Regions from separate parts of the Methylobacterium sp. Leaf93 genome, predicted to be linked through region 1. Evidence: predicted binding sites of a transcription regulator. Region 1 holds the regulator's gene; each other region holds the start of a gene.
The links. Region 1 encodes LexA, which represses DNA repair genes until DNA is damaged. Its sites were predicted from a motif close to TGTTCNNNNTGTGTTCNG; they were not measured.

Region 1 (4,873 bases):
GCATGGCCGCTCGCCTCGCCTGCGAGCGAGCCACAGACGAGCAGTTGCACTGCCTGCGCGAGCATTTCCCGGAGTTTTACGAGGGTCGTCCGTCGGATCATCTCGACGAGTATTCGGAAGCCAATATCCGCTTCCATCAGAAGATCATTTCGCTGGGCCAGTGCGATGTGATCAAGGACATCACGAGCAATCTCCTCATGCATGTTCGCGGAATCCGCAACACGGCCATGCGCCAGGGCGACCGCGCCGCCAACTCGATCAAGGAACACGTGGCGATCATCAAGGCGCTCGAGGCGCGCGATGCGGAACTGGCCGAACGCCTCGTGCGCGAGCACGGCCTCGGGCTCGCTAGCCATGTGGAGAAGTACGGCGACTATCTCGACTGAACGGCATCGTCGCCGGTTTTTGGTCGCTGCGACCATCGAGGTCGGCGAATGAGCCAGGACATCCGGCTCCGGTCGGATTGAGGGTGCTGTATCGGCTCGCCGGTCCGTCGCTGCGGTCGAGCCGGATTCCCGATTCTCAGGCGAAGCCGGCAACCGGTGGCACCGTCTCTATTGAACGACCACGCCGGGGCGAACAGCCCTCGGGATCGGATGGTGTCGGGATCGAACGAACTTGCGAGGTGCGAACCGGCAGCCGAGTTCCGGTGCCGGGATGGCGGCGAATTTCAGCCGAGGAACAAACTCTACCATCGCGTTAACGGAACCCTTGCAGAACACTTCCAGAACGTCTACCGTGTTCGTGTTTTGTTTCGGCGGCGTTAGTCGCGGCCATTGGCTTCGGTGGAAGAGTGATCTGTATGTTGACGCGTAAGCAGCTGGATCTTCTCCAATTCATTCAGCAGAGAATGCAGGAGAGTGGCGTCCCGCCGTCGTTCGACGAGATGAAGGACGCACTCGATCTCAAGTCGAAATCGGGCATCCACCGGCTGATCACGGCCCTCGAAGAGCGTGGGTTCCTGCGGCGCCTGCCGAATAGGGCCAGGGCGATCGAGGTGATCCGGATGCCCGAAAGCCTGACCGGCGCCCCCGCGCCGAAGCCGGCTCCCGCTGGCGAAGTCCGCCGTTTTACGCCCAGCGTCGTCGAAGGCGGACGGTCCAAAGCGACGCCATCCATGCGCCAGCCCACGACCCAGGCTCAGGACGAGACCGGCCGGGCCATCACCATCCCAGTCATGGGCCGGATCGCGGCCGGTACGCCGATCTCGGCGATCCAGAATCAAAGTCACTCGGTCACGCTGTCTCCCGACTTCCTGTCGGGGGGCGAGCATTATGCTCTTGAGGTGCGCGGCGATTCGATGATCGAAGCGGGTATTCTCGACGGCGATCTGGTGGTGATCAAGAAGCAGGACACCGCGAATACGGGGGACATCATCGTGGCCCTCATCGACGATGAGGAAGCCACTCTGAAACGCCTGCGTCGTCGCGGTTCCTCCATCGCCCTGGAGGCCGCCAACCCCGCCTATGAGACGAGGGTGCTGGGTCCCGACCGCGTACAGATCCAGGGTCGCCTGGTCAGCCTCGTCCGCCGCTACTGAGGCCGATCCGAGGGCGTGTCCGGCAATAGGTCGCCTTCGTCTATCTCGGGATCCGATGGTTTCGCGATCTCGGCCGGTGTAGAGGGCACAGGCGAGGCATCACCCATGGCCCGTCGCCATGGAGCCCCGACGTTCGGTACGCGTGCCGATGTCGCGACAGGACCGTCCGGCCCGAAGCGAACGGCAGTCGCCCCCCGCTCCGCCAGGAACGCCCGATCGACGATGAGGCCGGCGCGGCATCCTTTGGGAGCGTCGCGGCGGGCTATGATGATGTTTGCCCTCTCACAATCCTCTGCAAAGGCCCGCTTGTCCTTGACGAGCGCCACGATGCGCCGCGTCTCCGTCCCTGCGGTGCAGCCGACCGTATCGCAACGGCTTTTCGTGGAGGCAGATATGGCACCGGCCTTCCGAGAATCGCCGTCCGCCTTGAGCCATTGTTCGAGGACGAACGCGGGCGGGTTTCCGAGGATGGCCAGTCGGCCGTCAAGGTCGCGCAGGGCCGCGCCCCCACCCTCCCGATCGATGTAGAGGTCGTAGCGCGGTGGTGTGGCGGCGAGGGCGACGCCGAGAGCGGCCGGAGCGAGTCCGATCCAGCGCAGCCCCGACACGGGGAGCGTCAGCAGGAGCAGGGCGAGGGCCAGCAGGCAGAGGGCCGTGCTGCCATAGGCCGGAACGACGAGGGTGGCGTGGCCAAACCCGCTGATCCACCCGGAGATCGTGAGCATCCCCCGTACCGCGAACCCCATGGCCCACCAGACCGGCTGATCGAGGGCAAAGGGATAGACGAGGATTCCGAGCACCGCCGCCGGCATCACCGCCAGAGATACGAGGGGCAAGGTCAGGGCGTTGCCGACGATGCCGAACGGCTGGACAGTCTGGAAATGATAGGTCGCGAACGGCGCCGTCGCGATCTGGGCCACCATGGTCGTCGCCAAGGTGCCAAGGACCGCGACGGCGAGGAACCGCCATGCGCGCCCCACTAGGCTATCGCCTTCGCGTGGCGGCATCCAACGATTGAGCGTGCCAGCGCAGGCGATGAGGCCGGCCACCGCGCCGAAAGACATTTGGAAGCTCGGGCCGAGAAGTCCGTCGGGCTCGCGCGCGAGGGCGATCAGCGCGGCCAGGGCGAGGTTGCGCATGCTGAGCGCCGGACGATCCACGAGGATCGCGCCCAGCATCACGAGGGTCATGATGAGCGACCGCTCGGCGGCGATGTCCCAGCCCGAGAAGACGCAATAGGCGGTGACGCCGACCATGGCGAAACCGGCGGCGATCTTCTTGATCGGCCAGATGAGGGCGAGGCCCGGGACGAGGGCGAGGAGCGCGCGAACGAGCCAGAACACCACTCCGGCAGCGAGTACCATGTGGAGCCCAGAAATCGAGACCACGTGGTAGATCCCCGCCGCGCGCAGGACATCGTTGGTCTCGGCATTGATAAGGCCGCGCTTACCCGTTACCAGGGCCGCGGCCACCGCGCCGGCCTGCCCGCCATTGGCATCGGTGATCCGCCGGGTCAGCGCGTTGCGCGCATCGTCTACGGCAGCGGCGAGCGAGACCTGCCAGGGCAAGGGTCTCGGCGGAGGCTTCACCTCGATCTTGCCCACGAGGGAGCCGACGGCGCCGATCCCGCGAAAGTAGGCATCGCGCGCGAAATCGTATCCGCCGGGCCGGGCCGCCTCGGGCGGGGGCAGGAGCCGCGCCGTCGCCGAGATGTAATCGCCGGGCTTCAGGGTGAGCGCCTTTTTGTAGGACACGCGAACCCGCGTCGGCCGGCGATCCGGCGTCAGGGTGCCGAAACTCTCCACGAGGACGATGAGCCGCGCACCGACCTCCCGCTCGTCGAGGGCTTCCACGAGGCCGGTGAGCGGCGCGATGGTCGTCCGGGCCAGGACGGGCGCCGCCACGATCCGCAGGCGCAACACAGCGGCCGAGAAGCCGAGGAAGGACGCGGCGAGCCCGAGAACCAGAGCGAGGGCGACAGGCCTGGAGCCGAGGAACGGTACGGCGGCCGAGAGGGCGAGCGCCACGAGGAGCGGTGCCGCCAGCGATGGCTCGCCGTTGGTGGCGGTGAAACAGACGAGAATGCCGAGGCCGAATGCGACGGCGAGCCACGGAAACAGGCGGCGCTGTTCGAATTCCTCCGCGAGCCCGCCGGCGAACCAGCGTTTTGCCGCCTCTACCATAGTCGACGGGGATCGCAGACGGGCCAGGCCCGCAAACGTCGCGCCCTTTGCTCGCGCGCTGGCCTGGGCCATCTGCCGCTGCGTCTCCCTCAGGACTCACCCTTTTGGAGAGAGCCCGCACGAGCGGAACCGCCTCCGCCTCGCGACTCGGCGCCACGTTTTCTTAACGTCACAGCAAACGCATGCTACATGCGCCGATCCGGGCCGGTCGATCCGCCCTCCCACCTTCACGCACAAGTTTAGCCGCCCGATGTCGTCACCCGTCGTTACGCGTTTTGCCCCCTCCCCCACGGGGTACCTGCATATCGGGGGAGCGCGCACGGCGCTCTTCAACTGGCTCTATGCCCGCCATTTCGGCGGTCGCATGCTGCTGAGGATCGAGGATACCGACCGGGAGCGCTCCACCCAGGGCGCCATCGACGCGATCCTCGAGGGGTTGCGTTGGCTCGGCCTGGATTGGGACGGAGACGTCGTCTACCAGTTCGCCCGCGCGGATCGGCACCGCCAGGTCGCGGAAAGCCTGCTCGCCTCGGGCAACGCCTATCATTGCTACGCGACGCCGGACGAGCTCACCGCCATGCGCGAGGCCGCCCGTGCCGAAGGACGGCCCATGCGTTACGATGGTCGCTGGCGCGACCGCGATCCGGTCGAGGCGCCGGCCGGCGTGAAGCCCGTGATCCGCCTGCGCGCTCCGTCCGACGGCGAAACGGTGGTGAAGGATCAGGTCCAGGGCCGCGTCACCTGGGCCAACAAGGATCTCGACGATCTCGTCCTGCTCCGCTCCGACGGTAATCCCACCTACATGCTCGCCGTCGTCGTCGACGATCACGACATGGGCGTGACCCATGTGATCCGCGGCGACGACCACCTCACCAACGCTGCCCGGCAGGGGCAGATCTACGACGCGCTCGGCTGGTCCGCGCCGATCATGGCGCATATCCCGCTGATCCACGGGGCTGACGGCGCCAAACTGTCGAAGCGTCACGGGGCACTCGGCGTCGACGCCTATCGCGACCTCGGCTACCTGCCCGCAGCCTTGCGCAACTATCTCGTCCGCCTGGGCTGGAGCCATGGCGATCAGGAGGTGTTCTCGACCGAGGAGATGATTGCCGCCTTCGACCTGAAGTCGATCGGTCGCTCGGCTGCCCGA
Region 2 (4,873 bases), on a different contig from region 1:
GGCCATCCCGCGCCGGCATCCGCACGCCGCGCTCACGCCAATCCACATGCAGCCAGGGAGCCCGCTCCGGTTCAGCAATCTCCACGTGCCAGCGGATATCGAGATGCGCCCGCGGTTGTGCGAGGGCGCCGTATTTCAGCGCGTTCGTCGCCAGTTCATGCAGGGCCAGCGCGAAGATCTGCACCGTCGACGAGCGCAGCGCCACCGCCTTCGGTCCGCTCAGGCTGACCCGCGACGCCTCGCCGTCGAGCGCCGCCACTTCGCTTCGGATCAGCTCGTCGAAGCTGACCCGCTCGCCCTCCGCGAGGCGGGACAGCAATCCCTGCACGCGGGCGAGGGCCGCCAGACGCGTGCCGTAGCGCTCCCGGAAGTCGTCGAGGCCGCTGCTGTTGCGCAGGGTCTTGTCCGCGGTGGCGCGCACCACGCCCATGAGGTTGCGGGTGCGGTGCTGCAACTCCGCCACGAGCACGCTCATATGCTCGGCGGTCTCCTTTTCCTCGGTGATGTCCCGGCCGACGCCGCCGATTCAGCACACCGCGCCGGCGGCGTCGCGCATGGGGAAGCCGGTGTCCCGTATCCAGCGGATGCCGCCGTCGCTGGGCCGCCTGACGCGATATTCGAAGGTGACACGCTCGCCCGCCCGGACGCAATGCAGGCTCCCCACCGCCCGTTCGCGATCGTCCGGCACGATCAGCTCGGCCCAGCTCACCAAGTGGTTGCCGGAGAGGGCCGTCACGCGATCGAGGCCGTAGATCGTCTCGAAGGCCGGGGTGATATAGATCCATTGGAAGGTCGCGGCATCGCGCATCCAGAGGACGTCGGACGAGGCCTCGCCGAACTGGCTGAGGCGCTCCTCGCTCTCGCGCAACGCCGTCTCGGCGTTCCTGCGCGCCGTCACGTCGCTGGCCGCCCCCAGCCATTCCTTGACCTCGCCGGTGTCGGTGAGGGTCGGGACCGCCCGTGACACGCACCAGCCGAGCGAACCGTCGCTGCGGATCACTGCATGTTCCAGCTCGAAGATCGACCTCGTCGCCATCGCCCGGTCGATGGCGGCACGGACCTCCGCTTGATCGTCGGGACGGATGTAGCGGTCGAGCCAGGTCCTGTTCGGCTGGTCGGGGACGTTCCGGAAGGCGCGCCCCTCCAGCCGCTGCAACTCGGACCAGTCCGGGGTCATCCGGTAGACCACGTCCGAGCTGGCCGTGACGAAGGCACGGAACCGCTCCTCGCTCTCGCGCAGCGCCGCCTCGGCGCGCTTGCGAGGCTGGATGTCCTTGAACAGGAGGGCAACCTGCCGCTGTTCGGGGGTGCCGACGCGGAAGGCATAGACTTCGTACCAGCACCCGAGAGCGAGGGACTGGCGTTCGAACCGTTCCGCCACGCCGTCGAGCGCGATCCGGCCGAACGTCTCGAACCAGCTCGCCTCCAGCCCGGGGAGCAGTTCTCGCATCGTCCGCCCGGTGGCGTCGCTGAGTCCGGTCTGCTGATCGAAGGCAGGGTTGACGGAACGGAACCGATAGTCGACCGGTCGCTGCCGGTCGTCGAAGATCATTTCGACGATGCAGAAGCCCTCGTCGATGGAGTTGAACAGGTGGCGGTACTTCGCCTCGCTCTCCTCCAGTTGCGTTCGAGCGACTTCGTCGCGCAAACGCAGGATCTCCTCCTGCGCCTCCTTCCAGGCGGTCATCTCCCTGGTGGTGGTCGCCACGCCGTCGCCGAGCTTCACCACCGATTGATGGAACCAGCCGTCGCATTGCCCGTGCGCATGGCGACGCTCGGCGACCGAGGGCCGGCCCGTCTCCACGACCTGCCGGAAGGCATCGAAGATGCCGTCCCGGACCACGCCTGGACTGCGTTCGACCAGGCTTTGTCCCCTCACCTCGCCAAGCGTCCGTTCCGCGGTGTGGTTGTTCAGCCGCCAGTGGAAATCGACGATCTCGCCCGAGGCGTCCCGGACGGCCTCGAAGACCTGGATCATATCCATGGAGCTGTCCAGCGTGGCCTGCAGCAGGTCACGGCTCCGCTGCAGCTCGGCCGTGCGCTCCCTCACCTCCCGCTCCAGTTCGGCACGATGCCACGCTTCCGTTCCGCGCAGCCCCTGGGGGCGCGCCTCATCGAGGGCGTGGGTCATGACGCAGGCGGCGGAGGCAAAGTGCGTCAGCCGCGTGAGCAGCCTGAGATCCTCGCCGTCGAAGGTGCGATCGAGGTCATGCGTGGCGACCCAGAGCGTCCCGACTGGCTCGTCGCCGGCATGGAACGGCACCAGCAGGAGTTCCTGGATGGGCGGCTCGACATAGGCGGCCGGGAGGCGGGCATGTGGGCGCGAGAACAGCAGCGGGGTGTTGCGGGTCACCGCCATGCCGCAGGGGCTTTCGGCGAAGGGGATCGTGCCGCCGCGATGCGCGGCCCATGATCCAGCGATCGCGGCCCGGCGGAAGCGTTTCGGGCTCTCTCCCGGTTCGAGGACGCTGATCCCGGCCGACCCGGCCATGCCCATCTCGACGAGGAGGTCCGCGATGCGCTGCAGGACCGTGCCCGGGCTGACGGCCAACTCCCGGGCCAGTTCGGTCAGCGCATGGGCTTCCGCCTCGTAGTCGGGAGGGCGTACGGGACGCGTCACCAACGCATCGGTGATCGAGACCTCATCCAGGCCCGCGAACCCAACCGGCACCACCGTCGGTGTCATGTCTTTCGACGCTCGCCGTTCTCTCGCCGTCGCACCGGTCGAGCGTGCCGAACACATGGTGAGTTCTACTCTCGCGCAAGGATTCGATCAAATTCCCGCGCGGATGACCGCCGATGTCTTTTCCGGAGCCGAGCGAACTCTATCCGGCCGCGTCCGTCCGTGAGGCCCGGTCGTCGAGGATGAGGTCGAGCGCGCGCAACACCGCCGCGGTATCCAACGGCTTTTCCAGCAGCCGGGCCGACGCGTAGCGGCCGAGGATCGTCGCCTGGTCGTAGCCGGTGGTGAACAGGAACGGGACGCCGAGGGCGAGGAGCGCATCGGCCACCGGATACACGTCCTCGCCTCCGAGGTTCACATCCAGGATGGCCGCGTTGGGCGGGGACGGCCCCTTGAGGAGGCCGAGGGCGCCGTCCACGGTGGCGATGGGACCGAGCACTTCCGCTTCGGCCTCGGCCAAGCCCCGCGCCAGTTCATCGGCCAGGAAGTACTCGTCTTCCACAACCAGGATGCGCCGTCCCCGGAGAGCCCGCCTGGAGTGCCTCACGAAGCTCCCCATCACGATCGGTCCCCGCTCGAAGGACGACGGCGCAGCGGGAGTTCCGGGAGAGACGCTTCGTGAGATACTCGGCATCCTCGTTCTCCCGTATCCGGTCCGAGAGGGGCAGCGCCAGGGTGCAGGGGAATGCCGTCCTTCTCCATCATGGTGGTCGTTCCGGCGCCGAGCCGGTCGGAGCGTGCTCTACATGCAGCCGGGGACGACGGCCCGGCTCCGGCCGTTCCCCGCGAGGCACGGTACAACCGGGGGGCATCATGCGCGCCATCACGGGAAAGTCCAGACCGCGGCACCAGCCCCGGCCGGGTTGACCCGGACCCCTGAAACCGCGAGGAACAAAAAACGAACACAGCGCCTTCCCCACGATGTCTGCTCAACGACGCCCGCTCATTGCCCGCGCACCGATGTGACAGCCCGATCCGATGTCGAGCCCCGGCGACGATACCCCCGTCCGCAAGATCATCCATATCGACATGGACGCGTTCTACGCGTCCGTGGAGCAGCGGGACGATCCGGCCCTGCGAGGCCGGCCCCTCGCGGTCGGCGGGTCGCGCGAGCGGGGCGTGGTGGCCGCCGCCAGCTACGAGGCGCGGGTCTTCGGGGTCCGCTCGGCCATGCCCTCGGTCACCGCCCGGCGCCTGTGCCCCGATCTCCTCTTCGTCAAGCCGCGCTTCGAGGTCTACCGGGCGATCTCGGAGGAGATCCGTGCGGTGTTCGCCGAGCATACCGCGATCATCGAGCCGGTGGCCCTCGACGAAGCCTATCTCGACGTCACCGAGAACCTGCAGGGGCTGGCCACCGCCACCGAGGTGGCGCGGGTGATCCGGGCCGAGATCCTCGCGCGGACCGGCCTCGTCGCCTCGGCCGGCGTCTCCTACAACAAGTTCCTCGCCAAGGTCGCCTCGGACTTCCGCAAGCCCGACGCGCTGTTCGTGATCACGCCCGCGATGGGGCCGGGCTTCGTCGAGGATCTGGCCATCGGCCGGTTCCACGGCGTCGGCCCCGTCACGGAGGCGAAGATGAAGCGCCTCGGCATCCTCACCGGCCGCGACCTGAAGGCCCGCTCCCTGGAAGAGCTTCAGGCGGCCTTCGGCAGTTCGGCGGCCTATTATCATTCGGTGGCGCGCGGCATCGACGGGCGGCAGGTGCGCGCCCACCGCATCCGCAAATCGGTGGGGGCGGAGACCACCTTCTCGGAGGACCTCACCGAGTTCGACGCCATGGCGGAGCGACTGGCGCCGCTGATCGACAAGGTCTGGACCTCCTGCATCGCCAAGGGCGTCTCGGGGCGCACGGTCACGCTGAAGGTGAAGTTCTCTGATTTCGTCCAGATCACCCGGGCGCAGTCCTTCGAGGCCCCGGTCGCCGGCCGCGATGCGATGATGCACACGGCGCTGGGATTGCTCCGCATGGTGTTCCCGCTCCGCCGCAGCGTTCGCCTGCTCGGCGTCTCCCTGTCGGGCCTTCAGCAGAGCGAGACGGAGGGACCGCGCCAGCTCGGGCTCGCGATCTGATGCAGGTACCGGGCAGGCAGGTACCGGGCAGGAATGTGCGGCGATTGCCGCGCAACCCCGGCGGCCCTATCTGGCTTGTCTGCGCACGGATCCGCCGGGTCCGATCGGAACACGTCGATG
Region 3 (4,873 bases), on a different contig from region 1:
CGCGGATTTGCGCGCGACCTCCTTCTCCTGGCGTCGGCGCAGGCGCTCCTCGGCCCGGTCGATCACCCAGTCGAGGAGCTTGTTGGCCTGGGCCGGGGAGGCGGCGAGCCAGTGGTCGAACGCGTCACGGATCGCCGTCTCGACGATGCGCGAGGCTTCCACCGTGGCGAGCTTGTCTTTGGTCTGGCCTTGGAATTCTGGCTCGCGGATGAAGACCGAGAGCATCGAGGCGCAGGTCGCCATCACGTCGTCGGTGGTGACCGAGGTCATCCGCTTGGCTTGGCCGACGCGCTCGGCATGCTCGCGCAGGGCGCGCAGCAGGGCCACGCGCAGGCCGCTCTCGTGGGTGCCGCCCTCGGCGGTGGGAATCGTGTTGCAGTAGGAGTGCGAGACCCCGTCTTCCACCACCATCCAGGCGACGGCCCATTCGAGGGAGCCGTGGCCGCCGGGCTTCGTCACCTTGCCGGCGAAGACCGCGTCGGTGACGAGCTCCTTGCCGTCGAGGTCGCGGGCGAGATAGTCGCGCAGGCCGCCGGGGAAGCGGTGCACCGTCTCGGCCGGCACGTCGGCGATGCCCTCCAGCAGGGCGGGGGCACAGCGCCAGCGGATCTCGACGCCGCCGAACAGGTAGGCCTTGGAGCGCGCCATCTTGAACAGCCGGCGCGGATCGAACTTCAGCGCCCCGAAGATCTGCGCATCGGGGTGGAAGCGCACCCGCGTGCCGCGCCGGTTCTGCACCCGGCCGACGGTTTCCAGCGGACCCTGGACATGGCCCCGCGAAAAGGTCTGGCGATAGAGAACCTGGCTTCGGGCCACCTCGACTTCGAGGATGTCGGAGAGGGCGTTGACCACGGAGATGCCGACACCGTGCAGGCCGCCGGAGGTCTCATAGACCTTCGAGTCGAACTTGCCGCCCGCATGCAGCGTGGTCATGATCACTTCGAGGGCGGATTTGCCCGGAAATTTCGGGTGCGGGTCCACCGGAATGCCGCGGCCATTGTCGGTGATGACGAGGTGGCCGGTCTCCTCCAACTCCACCTCGATGTAGCTGGCATGGCCCGCCACCGCCTCGTCCATGGAATTGTCGATCACCTCGGCGAAGAGGTGATGCAGGGCGCGCTCGTCGGTACCGCCGATATACATGCCCGGCCGGCGCCGGACCGGCTCCAGGCCTTCCAACACCTCGATCGATGAGGCGTCGTAGCCGGCTTCCGCCGCATCGACCGGTGCTCTGTCGAGGGGAGCGCGCGCCGCCGAAGCGGCCTTCGCGCCGCGCACGGGCGCTTGACCACCCGCGAACAGGTCGCTCGGCCGGCCGCCGGCGGGGGCCGGAACGGCCTGACGTGAGGTCTCGCGCTGAGTCATGGGCCAACCATACAGGAACGAAACGGAAACGTGAAGCGATGCCGCCCTCGTCGGCGGTCGCTCTCCCGGTGTTCCTGCGCAGCTTGCGCCAATTCCGTTAATGCTGTGTCGCCGGGGTACCGGAAGCGGCGGGCTCGGCCACGCCTGCCCCCCCCTTGGCCGCAGGGGGCGATCGCGTCGCCCCGTCAGCTTCCGACCCGGCCACCTCCACGCCTGGTGATCGCGACGATGGCGGGGCGGGGCGGCATCCCGTCGATGAAATCCGGCCAGCGGGTGGAGGGCGCCTCGAAGGTGGCGGGCATGGCCTTTGGATCCTCCTCGTCGGCCTCGCCGGGATGCTGCACGGCGACGAAGAACGTGGTGTCGTCGGGGGTGAAGTAGGGGCCGCACATTTCGGCGCCGTTCGGAACCCTGAAGAAATGCTTGCCCGTGCCCCGTCCCTGCCCTTCCGTCTCCATCGCCCAGATGCCGTCGTTGCGCCCCGTCTTCGACGGCGAGTTCCCGTCGGTGGCGACCCAAAGCCGTCCCTGCCCGTCCACCGAGCAATTGTCCGGCATGCCGAACCAGCCGTCCTTCGTCGTCGCCGAGGAGAAGGTGGCGCCGACCGCCGCGATGGAGGGATCGCCGCATTTGACGAGGATTTCCCAGGCGAAGCCCGAGGCCGCGTGGTCGCCGTCGTCCGGGGTCAGTTCGACGATGTGGCCGAAGCGGTTGTCGGGCCGCGGGTTGGCGGCGTTCACGTCGCCCGCCTTGCGCTTCCCGTTGTTGGTCAGCATCACGTAGACCTTGCCGGTCTTCGGGTTGGCCTCGACATCCTCCGGACGGTCCATCTTGGTGGCTCCGAGGAGGTCGCTGGCGCGCCGGGCCTCGATGAGCACGTCGGCCTGGGCGGTGAACCCGTTTTCGGGTGTGAGCGGACCCTGTCCGAACACCAGGGGCATCCAGGCCCCGCGCCCGTCGGCATCGAACCGGGCGACGTGCAGCGTGCCGGAATCGAGGATGTCGCGGTTGGCCGCCCGGTCGGAGAGGTTCACGGCCGCATCCGTCACGAACTTGTAGACGTAGTCGAAACGCTCGTCGTCGCCCTGGTAGACGACGTACCGACCACTCTTCGAGACGATGCCGGCGGCGCCCTCGTGCTTGAACCGGCCCATGGCGGTGCGCTTCGTCGGGACGGAGGCGGGATCGAACGGGTCGATCTCCACCACCCAGCCGAAGCGGTTGGGCTCGTTCGGTTCCTTGGACAGGTCGAAGCGCTCGTGGAAGCGGCCCCAGGCATAGGCGTTGCCGGGCAGGCCGAGACGCTTGTGGTTGGTCGCCTCGGCGCTCCCCTCGGCCAGGGCGCCGGAGAAGTAGTAGTTGATGTTCTCCTCGCAGGTGAGCCACGTCCCCCAGGGTGTGGTGCCGCCGGCGCAATTGTTGACCATGCCCTTCACCGCGCGGCCGGACGGGTCGTCGGTGGTCTTCAGCCGATCGGAGCCGGCCGCCGGGCCGGAGAGGGCCATCGGCGTCTCGACGGTGATGCGGCGGGCGTATCGCGACCCCGGCACCACGGCCCATTTGCCGTCGTTACGCTTTACCTCGATCACCGAGCCGCCATGGGCGGCCATCTCGATGTCGACGAGGTCGCGGGTCATGCCCTTGAAGGCCACGGTCTTGATGTCCTGGCGGCCGAGGCCGGGGAACATCAACTCCTCGTTGGTGTATTCGTGGTTGATGACGAGAAGGCCATGCGCGGCCGGATCGGCGGCGCCGGGCATCGGGAAATAGCCGACGAAGTCGTTGTTGTAGCCGAATTGCCGGGCCTGCGCCGCAGCGTTCTGGTTCAGCGGGTCGAAGGCGGGCGCCCCGGGCAGGACCGGATCGCCCCAGCGGATAAGGATGTCGGCATCGTGCCCCTCGGCCACGTGATGGTGCGCGTCCGATCCCGCTTCGATCTCCCTGAACGGGAACGGCGTCGCCTCTCCCTGCGCCGCCGCGGCCGGGCCGGCGGCGAGCGCGCGGGGCGTCACCACCGCCGCGATGGCGCCGACCCCGAGAAGGCCGCGCAGCAGGTCGCGCCGATCGAACCGGGTGGCGACCACGTCGCCGAAGGTGGCGTTCCGGCTCGGGTTCGAGCCGGCATCCTCGCCGTCTTCGGCGGCCTGCGAGCGGGTACGCAGCGGCTCTGTCATGGCGAACTCGTTCCTTGGAATGGATCGAGTTCGAGTTAGGCGCGCCACATGGCGGGCGGATGACGCCGGCGTTCCGGAACCAACCCTGAGTTGGTGTGTTAGCGCACATAGAACCGATCGATGGGAGAGCGACATGGCACCGTCCGCAGCTTTGAGCATGGTGCGCCACGACGATCTCATTCGCGCGTCGCAGGCGGCAGGCCACGCCTTCTCGCACATCGAGGATGGGCAGGATGTCGGCGCAGTCGCATCGTCCCGGTTCCTGGCCCTTTCTGCCGTATCGCTGGCGGGGTTCATCGCCAGCTTCGGTATCTTCTTCGTCTTCATCTGAGATCGACCGTCACGCCGCATCGGCGCGTGGCCTCGCGGGTTCGGGACGCCGTTCCGCGCTGACGGCAACCATGGATTCTTCCTCGCTCTCCTGCGGCTCCCCCCAGAATTCGGCGACGCTCGGCCCGTTCTCGACCAGCGGGTCGCGCAGGAAATTCCTGATCTCATAGGGCCATACCCGACGCCCCATCCGCGTGTACCAGCGCATGGCGTGGCGTAGTCCCGCGTCGCGATGGAACAGGACACGTGCGAGCGCACGCGGGCGAGCCTGGACCGCCACCTCGATGAACTTGAACCATAGCAGCACCCGCCACGGCGCCATGTGCCGGGTCGCCAGCACCTGATGCTTGTAGTCCCAGCGGCGACGATCGGTCTGGATCACCCGCCGATTCGCGGCGATGCTGAAATACGGCGTCCAGCGATGGGGCGTCACGTAGAGCATCTGGATCTGGTCGGGATCGTAGGACAGGAGCTGGCGCAGGCCGCGCCAGTAATCCCGGTCCGTCTCTTCCTCGAACCCGACGACCCAGGTCGCCATGGAGAGGATGCCATGGCGGCGAAGAAGGCGGATCGCCTCGCGGTCCGTGGTGGTGGCGCCGCCCTTCTTGATGCGCGCGAGCGTCGCCTCGTCGGTGCTTTCGAGTCCGAGGAGGAAGCGCGTCCAGCCGGCGCGCTTGTAGAGATGCAGGATGTCGGCGTCGCGCACGATGTCGTCGGCGCGGGTCGAGCCCACCAGGATGAGGTCCACATTCTCCCCGATCAGCGTTTCGAGGAAGACCCGCCACGCCTTCTTCGAGACGGTGGGGTTCTCGTCGGCGAAGTTGATGACCCGCACCCCGTGGTCGCGATGGAGCCGGGCCAATTCCCTGGCGAACTTCACCGGGTCGCGGTGGCGCCAGCGGGTCCAGAAGCCACGCTGGCCGCAATAATTGCAGAGATGCGGACAGCCGCGTGAGAACTGCACGACGACGGCTCGCAGGCCGCCCCAATAGCTGTAGCGGGCA
Region 4 (4,873 bases), on a different contig from region 1:
TCTTGAAGGTGCGTCCGCGCATCACCTCGAAGGGGACCACCTCGATGTCGCCGGTCTTCATGGCGATCTCGTAGGCAGCGTCGCCCATGCGCTCCTTCATGGTCTCGGTCAGCGGCGTGACCCAGGGCGCGATCTTTTCCTCCAAGCTGCCGGGAAAGAAGCCCAGCGAGCGGCCCGATGGCACGTTGGGACGGGTGATGATGACCTTGGCGATACGGCGCTGGCGGAGTTGATCCGCGGCGCGGGTTCCGGCGATGTAGGTCTTGCCGGTGCCGGCCGGACCGAGGACGATGACCTGCTTGCTGACGGCGAGGGCATCCAGGTACTCGGCCTGTCGGACGGTGAGAGGCTGGATGGGGCCTAAATTACGCTCGTCGTCGAACCGGGTGCGGTGCAGCCGCACCGGGCGGTCTTCTACCAGCTCAAGTCGTGTGCGCCGTCTTTTCATCGATCAACACTCCAACTGGACTTGCCAACTAGGGTTCAACTGATCTTCGACCTGCCTACGCGCCCTGCCCTCGATAAGATTTGTTACACTATCTCTGAGAATCGTTAACGAATGAATTCGACGGCAGGTCTTTTAGTTCCAGATGTCGCCCCACGACCTGTGGACGACTTGGCCTATGAGTGACGGGCTCCCGGTGCGGCAAGCCACGAATCACCCACGCACACACCATGCCGCTCCGGTGGCGACAGGGGCATGACGGCACGAAATCCTGGACGTGTGTCCGAGTTTCGCTTCGGAAACGCGCAGATGAGGGAGAGTTTCAGTTTTCGACAGGTGAGATGGTGGAACGACGAAGCATCCATCTCGACCACGGCCCTTCACGAGGGGCGAAACCGGCCGGGTCCGCACGACGTGTCGCATGCGGCCGGCGGGGTGCTTCACCCTGGCTGGATGAAGCTGTCGAGAACCATCTTGCGGCCGGCCTTATCGAAGTCAACCGTCAGCTTGTTGCCGTCGACGGCCGCCACGTTGCCGGGGCCGAACTTGGTGTGGAAGACTCGCATACCATCCGAAAACGCGGACGGCGCACCCGTCGACTTCGCCACGAGCTCGCCTTCGATCTGGCGCGGGCCGCCATTGCTCCGGCCGGGCGAGGACGATCTTCCGAAACCTTGCCCACCCCCGCCTCCGAACCCCTGGTTTCCCGCGGTGTTGGCCTGCGCCCGCTGCCAGCCCGGCGTCCCGTAGGACGAGCCGAACGGCGCCGGGTTCCGGTCGAAGCGCGAGGCACCGGCGGAGAAATGCGCGGGGGCGTCGACCACGTCGACGGCGTCGGCGGGCAACTCGTCGATGAAGCGGCTCGGCACCGTGGAGGACCACAGGCCGTGGATGCGCCGGTTGACGGCAAAGGACAGCTTGGCGCGCTTGCGCGCGCGCGTCAGGCCCACATGGGCGAGGCGGCGCTCCTCCTCGAGCCCGGCCCGGCCGCTCTCGTCGAGCGCCCTCTGGTTCGGGAACAGGCCGTCCTCCCAGCCGGGCAGGAACACCGTGTCGAATTCGAGCCCCTTGGCGGCATGCAGCGTCATCAGCGAGACCCGGTCCGCCCCCTCCTGCTCGCTCGCCTCCATCACCAGGGAGACGTGTTCGAGGAAGGCCGCCATGTCGGGGAACTCCTCCATGGAGCGCACGAACTCCTTGAGGTTTTCGAGACGCCCGGCGGCATCGGCGGATTTGTCCTTCTGCCACATCTCGGTGTAGCCGGATTCCTCCAGGACGGTCTGGGCCACCTCGGAATGGGGCTGGGTGCCGACCATCCGCGCCCATCGCGAAAAACTCTCCACCAGGGCGCGGACGCCGGAGCGGGCGCGGGGCTTCAGCTCGTCGGTCTCGATCAGGCTGCGCGCCGCCTGGAGCAGCGGCACGCGCTGCGAGCGGGAATAACCGTGCAGGATCTGCAGGGTGGCGTCGCCCAGGCCCCGCTTCGGTGTGTTGAAGATGCGCTCGAAGGCGAGGTCGTCGGCCGGGTTCATGGTGACGCGTAGATAGGCCAGCGCATCGCGGATCTCGGCGCGCTCGTAGAAGCGCGGGCCGCCGATGACGCGATACGGCAGGCCGAGCTGGACGAACCGGTCCTCGATCTCGCGCATCTGAGCCGAGATGCGCACCAGCACGGCGATCTCGGAGAGCGGATGCTGCTTGGCCTGCAGGCTCTCGATGGATTCGCCGAGCTGGCGCGCCTCTTCCTCCGAATCCCATGCGCCGGACACCGTCACCTTCTCGCCGGCGACGTCCTCGGTACGAAGGGTCTTGCCGAGGCGGCCCTCGTTCCTGGCGATGAGCCCCGAGGCGGCGGCGAGGATGTGGCCGGTGGAGCGGTAATTGCGCTCCAGCCTCACCACGATCGCGCCGGGGAAATCGTGCTCGAAGCGTAGGATGTTGTCGACTTCCGCCCCGCGCCAGCCATAGATCGACTGGTCGTCGTCGCCGACGCAGGCCACGTTGCGGTGGCCCTGGGCCAGAAGGCGCAGCCAGAGATACTGGGCGACGTTGGTGTCCTGGTACTCGTCCACGAGGATGTAGCGGAAACGCTGCTGGTAATTGGCCAGCACGTCCGGGTTCTCGCGCCACAATTTGAGGCAGAGCAGCAGGAGATCACCGAAATCGGCGGCGTTCAGGGTCAGGAGCCGGGCCTGATAGGCGGTGTAGAGGGCGCCGCCCTTGCCGAAGGCGAAGGCCCCCGCCTCGCCGGGAGGCACCTGCTCGGGCAGGAGCCCGCGATTCTTCCACCCATCGATGGCCGAGGACAGGGCGCGGGCGGGCCAGCGCTTCTCGTCGATGTTCTGGTCGACGATGACCTGCTTCATCAGGCGAAGCTGGTCGTCCATCCCCAGGATCGTGAAATCGGATTTCAGGCCCACCATCTCGGCGTGCCGGCGCAGGATCTTGGTGCCGATGGAATGGAACGTGCCGAGCCAGGGCATCCCCTCCCCGGCCGGGCCGATGAGGGCACCGATACGGTGCTTCATCTCGCGGGCGGCCTTGTTGGTGAAGGTCACCGACAGGATGTCGAAAGGCCGCGCCTTACCGGTCGAGACCAGATGGGCGATTCGCGTGGTGAGCACCCGGGTCTTGCCGGTACCCGCGCCCGCGAGGACGAGGACCGGCCCTTCCGTCGTCTCGACGGCGCGGCGTTGCTCGGGGTTCAGCCCTTCGAGATAGGGCGAGCCCTGCGGCCTGAGGGAGGCCATGGCGCGGGCGGCGATGGAGCTCTGCGCGGCCTCGGCCGCCACGCCGGAGGCCGGCGCCGGCACGGACGCCGCCGCTGCGTCGGGATGCTGTTTCATGCTGCCTCCCTGGACCAAAACGCGAACGGCGTCGAGGGTCGGGACAAAGTGGCCGCCCCGCCCTCGGCCGGAATACGGAACTCCGGTTTCATCTCGGGCGTCGTCTCACCATATCCCGGCCATCATCACAGAAGGTCCGCCATGCACACGCGTTCTTTGTCCGTCCTCTCCCTCGCGGCCCTGGCGGGCGGCCTCGCTTTATCTCCGGCCATGGCCCAGTCCCCCGGCACGCGGTCGCTGAACGAGACCAATGACCGTCTCTCCAGACAGAGCGAGATTCGCGGCGTCCGGCACCAGCAGCAGTTCGAGAACAACCAGATCCGCATGCAGATGCAGCGCAACGAGATCACCCGTCCGGCGCCGATCGGCCCCGGCATCGCCCCGCGCCGCTGATCGGACCGGTCAAGGGTGAAGCCCGGCACCTGTTGACCGCGGGGTTCGACCCTGGCGCGCATCCGGGATCGGTGTGCTATGCCGCATGGGGTGGGGGCACGAACCGGGCATGACGTCCGGTTGAGACCGTGTGCCCGCCCCATGGCAGGCCCCGAGACCGGGCCGGAGCGAGGCGGAAACCAAGACGGTGCGAGACATCCTGACCGCGCTGGCGGGCGCCGTCATCCTGATCCTCGTCGCGGCCCTCGCGGTCCCGCCCCTCGTGGCCTGGGAAAGCTACCGCACGCTGGTGGACCGGGCGATCGGGCGATCCCTCGGCCTCGACGCACGGACCGAAGGGCGGATCGGCGTCAGGCTCCTGCCCTCGCCGCGATTGAGCGTCGATCGCCTCCGTATCGGCGGACAGGCCGACAAGCCGGCCCTCGACCTCCAGTCCGTTGGGGCCGAAATCGGCCTCACGCCGCTGCTGACGGGAGACATCCGCTTCACCGAGACGCGGATCGGCCGGGCCGAGATCAAGCTTCCGATCAGCGACGACGACGCGATCCGCCTGCCCGCCGACCTCTACCGGACCCTCGCCGACCAGGACCTCGCCATCGAGGACCTGACGATCGGACAGGTCGTGCTGACGACCCTCGTGCCGCAGAGCGGCCGCACCGATCAGGTCCGCGCCGAGACGGTGCACCTCTCGGCGCCCCGGCTGCTCGGCCCCTGGCGGATCGAGGGGGTGAGCGGCGCGGTCGCCTTCCGGGTCGCCACCGGCGAGCCCGCGGAGGACGGCAGCGTCGCGGTGAAGATCTCGGGCGGCGGCGACACCCATCCGCGTTTCGAGGCCGATGCCCGCATCCGCCTCGATGCGATGCCGGGCGAGCCTGAGGCGGCCGGGGACGCTCTGCGCGCGATGATCCCGAAGGCGGAAGGCACGGCGCGGGTCGTGGTCGGGCCGCCGGTCCAGGCGGCGGGCGCCTACCTGCCGTTCTCGCTGGGCGGAACGTTCAAGGCGCGTGGCCCCATCGTGCGCTTCTCCGACGTGAAGGCCGAGATCGATCCCGGCGGTCAGGCCATGCGCCTCGCCGGCACCGGGCGGATCGACCTGCGGGCCTGGCGGGCGGCACTGACCCTCGAGACGCGCCGCCTGGACCTCGATGCCTTCCTGATCTCGACGGGAGGACAGGCTCTCCTGGCGCGC

Region 2: dinB (DNA polymerase IV) is a predicted target of LexA. The motif match lies at 3,571-3,588, and genes of this name have one in related genera.
Region 3: parE (DNA topoisomerase IV subunit B) is a predicted target of LexA. The motif match lies at 1,379-1,396, and genes of this name have one in related genera.
Region 4: ASF26_RS13350 (UvrD-helicase domain-containing protein) is a predicted target of LexA. The motif match lies at 3,302-3,319, and genes of this name have one in related genera.

What each region holds. Positions count from the first base shown of each region.
Region 1 covers NZ_LMMS01000009.1:8,274-13,146, forward strand. Annotated here, with positions in the region: gene ASF26_RS07895 (GntR family transcriptional regulator) at 1-386, shown strand, start outside; gene lexA (transcriptional repressor LexA) at 803-1,540, shown strand; gene ASF26_RS07905 (ComEC/Rec2 family competence protein) at 1,534-3,795, opposite strand; gene gltX (glutamate--tRNA ligase) at 3,974-4,873, shown strand, end outside.
Region 2 covers NZ_LMMS01000004.1:56,586-61,458, forward strand. Annotated here, with positions in the region: gene ASF26_RS23040 (sensor histidine kinase) at 1-475, opposite strand, end outside; gene ASF26_RS23045 (PAS domain-containing protein) at 527-2,686, opposite strand; gene ASF26_RS05610 (response regulator) at 2,826-3,230, opposite strand; gene dinB (DNA polymerase IV) at 3,662-4,753, shown strand.
Region 3 covers NZ_LMMS01000027.1:328,025-332,897, forward strand. Annotated here, with positions in the region: gene parE (DNA topoisomerase IV subunit B) at 1-1,365, opposite strand, end outside; gene ASF26_RS17525 (PhoX family phosphatase) at 1,551-3,539, opposite strand; gene ASF26_RS22825 (hypothetical protein) at 3,673-3,870, shown strand; gene bchE (magnesium-protoporphyrin IX monomethyl ester anaerobic oxidative cyclase) at 3,880-4,873, opposite strand, start outside.
Region 4 covers NZ_LMMS01000023.1:343,260-348,132, forward strand. Annotated here, with positions in the region: gene ASF26_RS13345 (PhoH family protein) at 1-448, opposite strand, end outside; gene ASF26_RS13350 (UvrD-helicase domain-containing protein) at 886-3,291, opposite strand; gene ASF26_RS13355 (hypothetical protein) at 3,433-3,684, shown strand; gene ASF26_RS13360 (AsmA family protein) at 3,872-4,873, shown strand, end outside.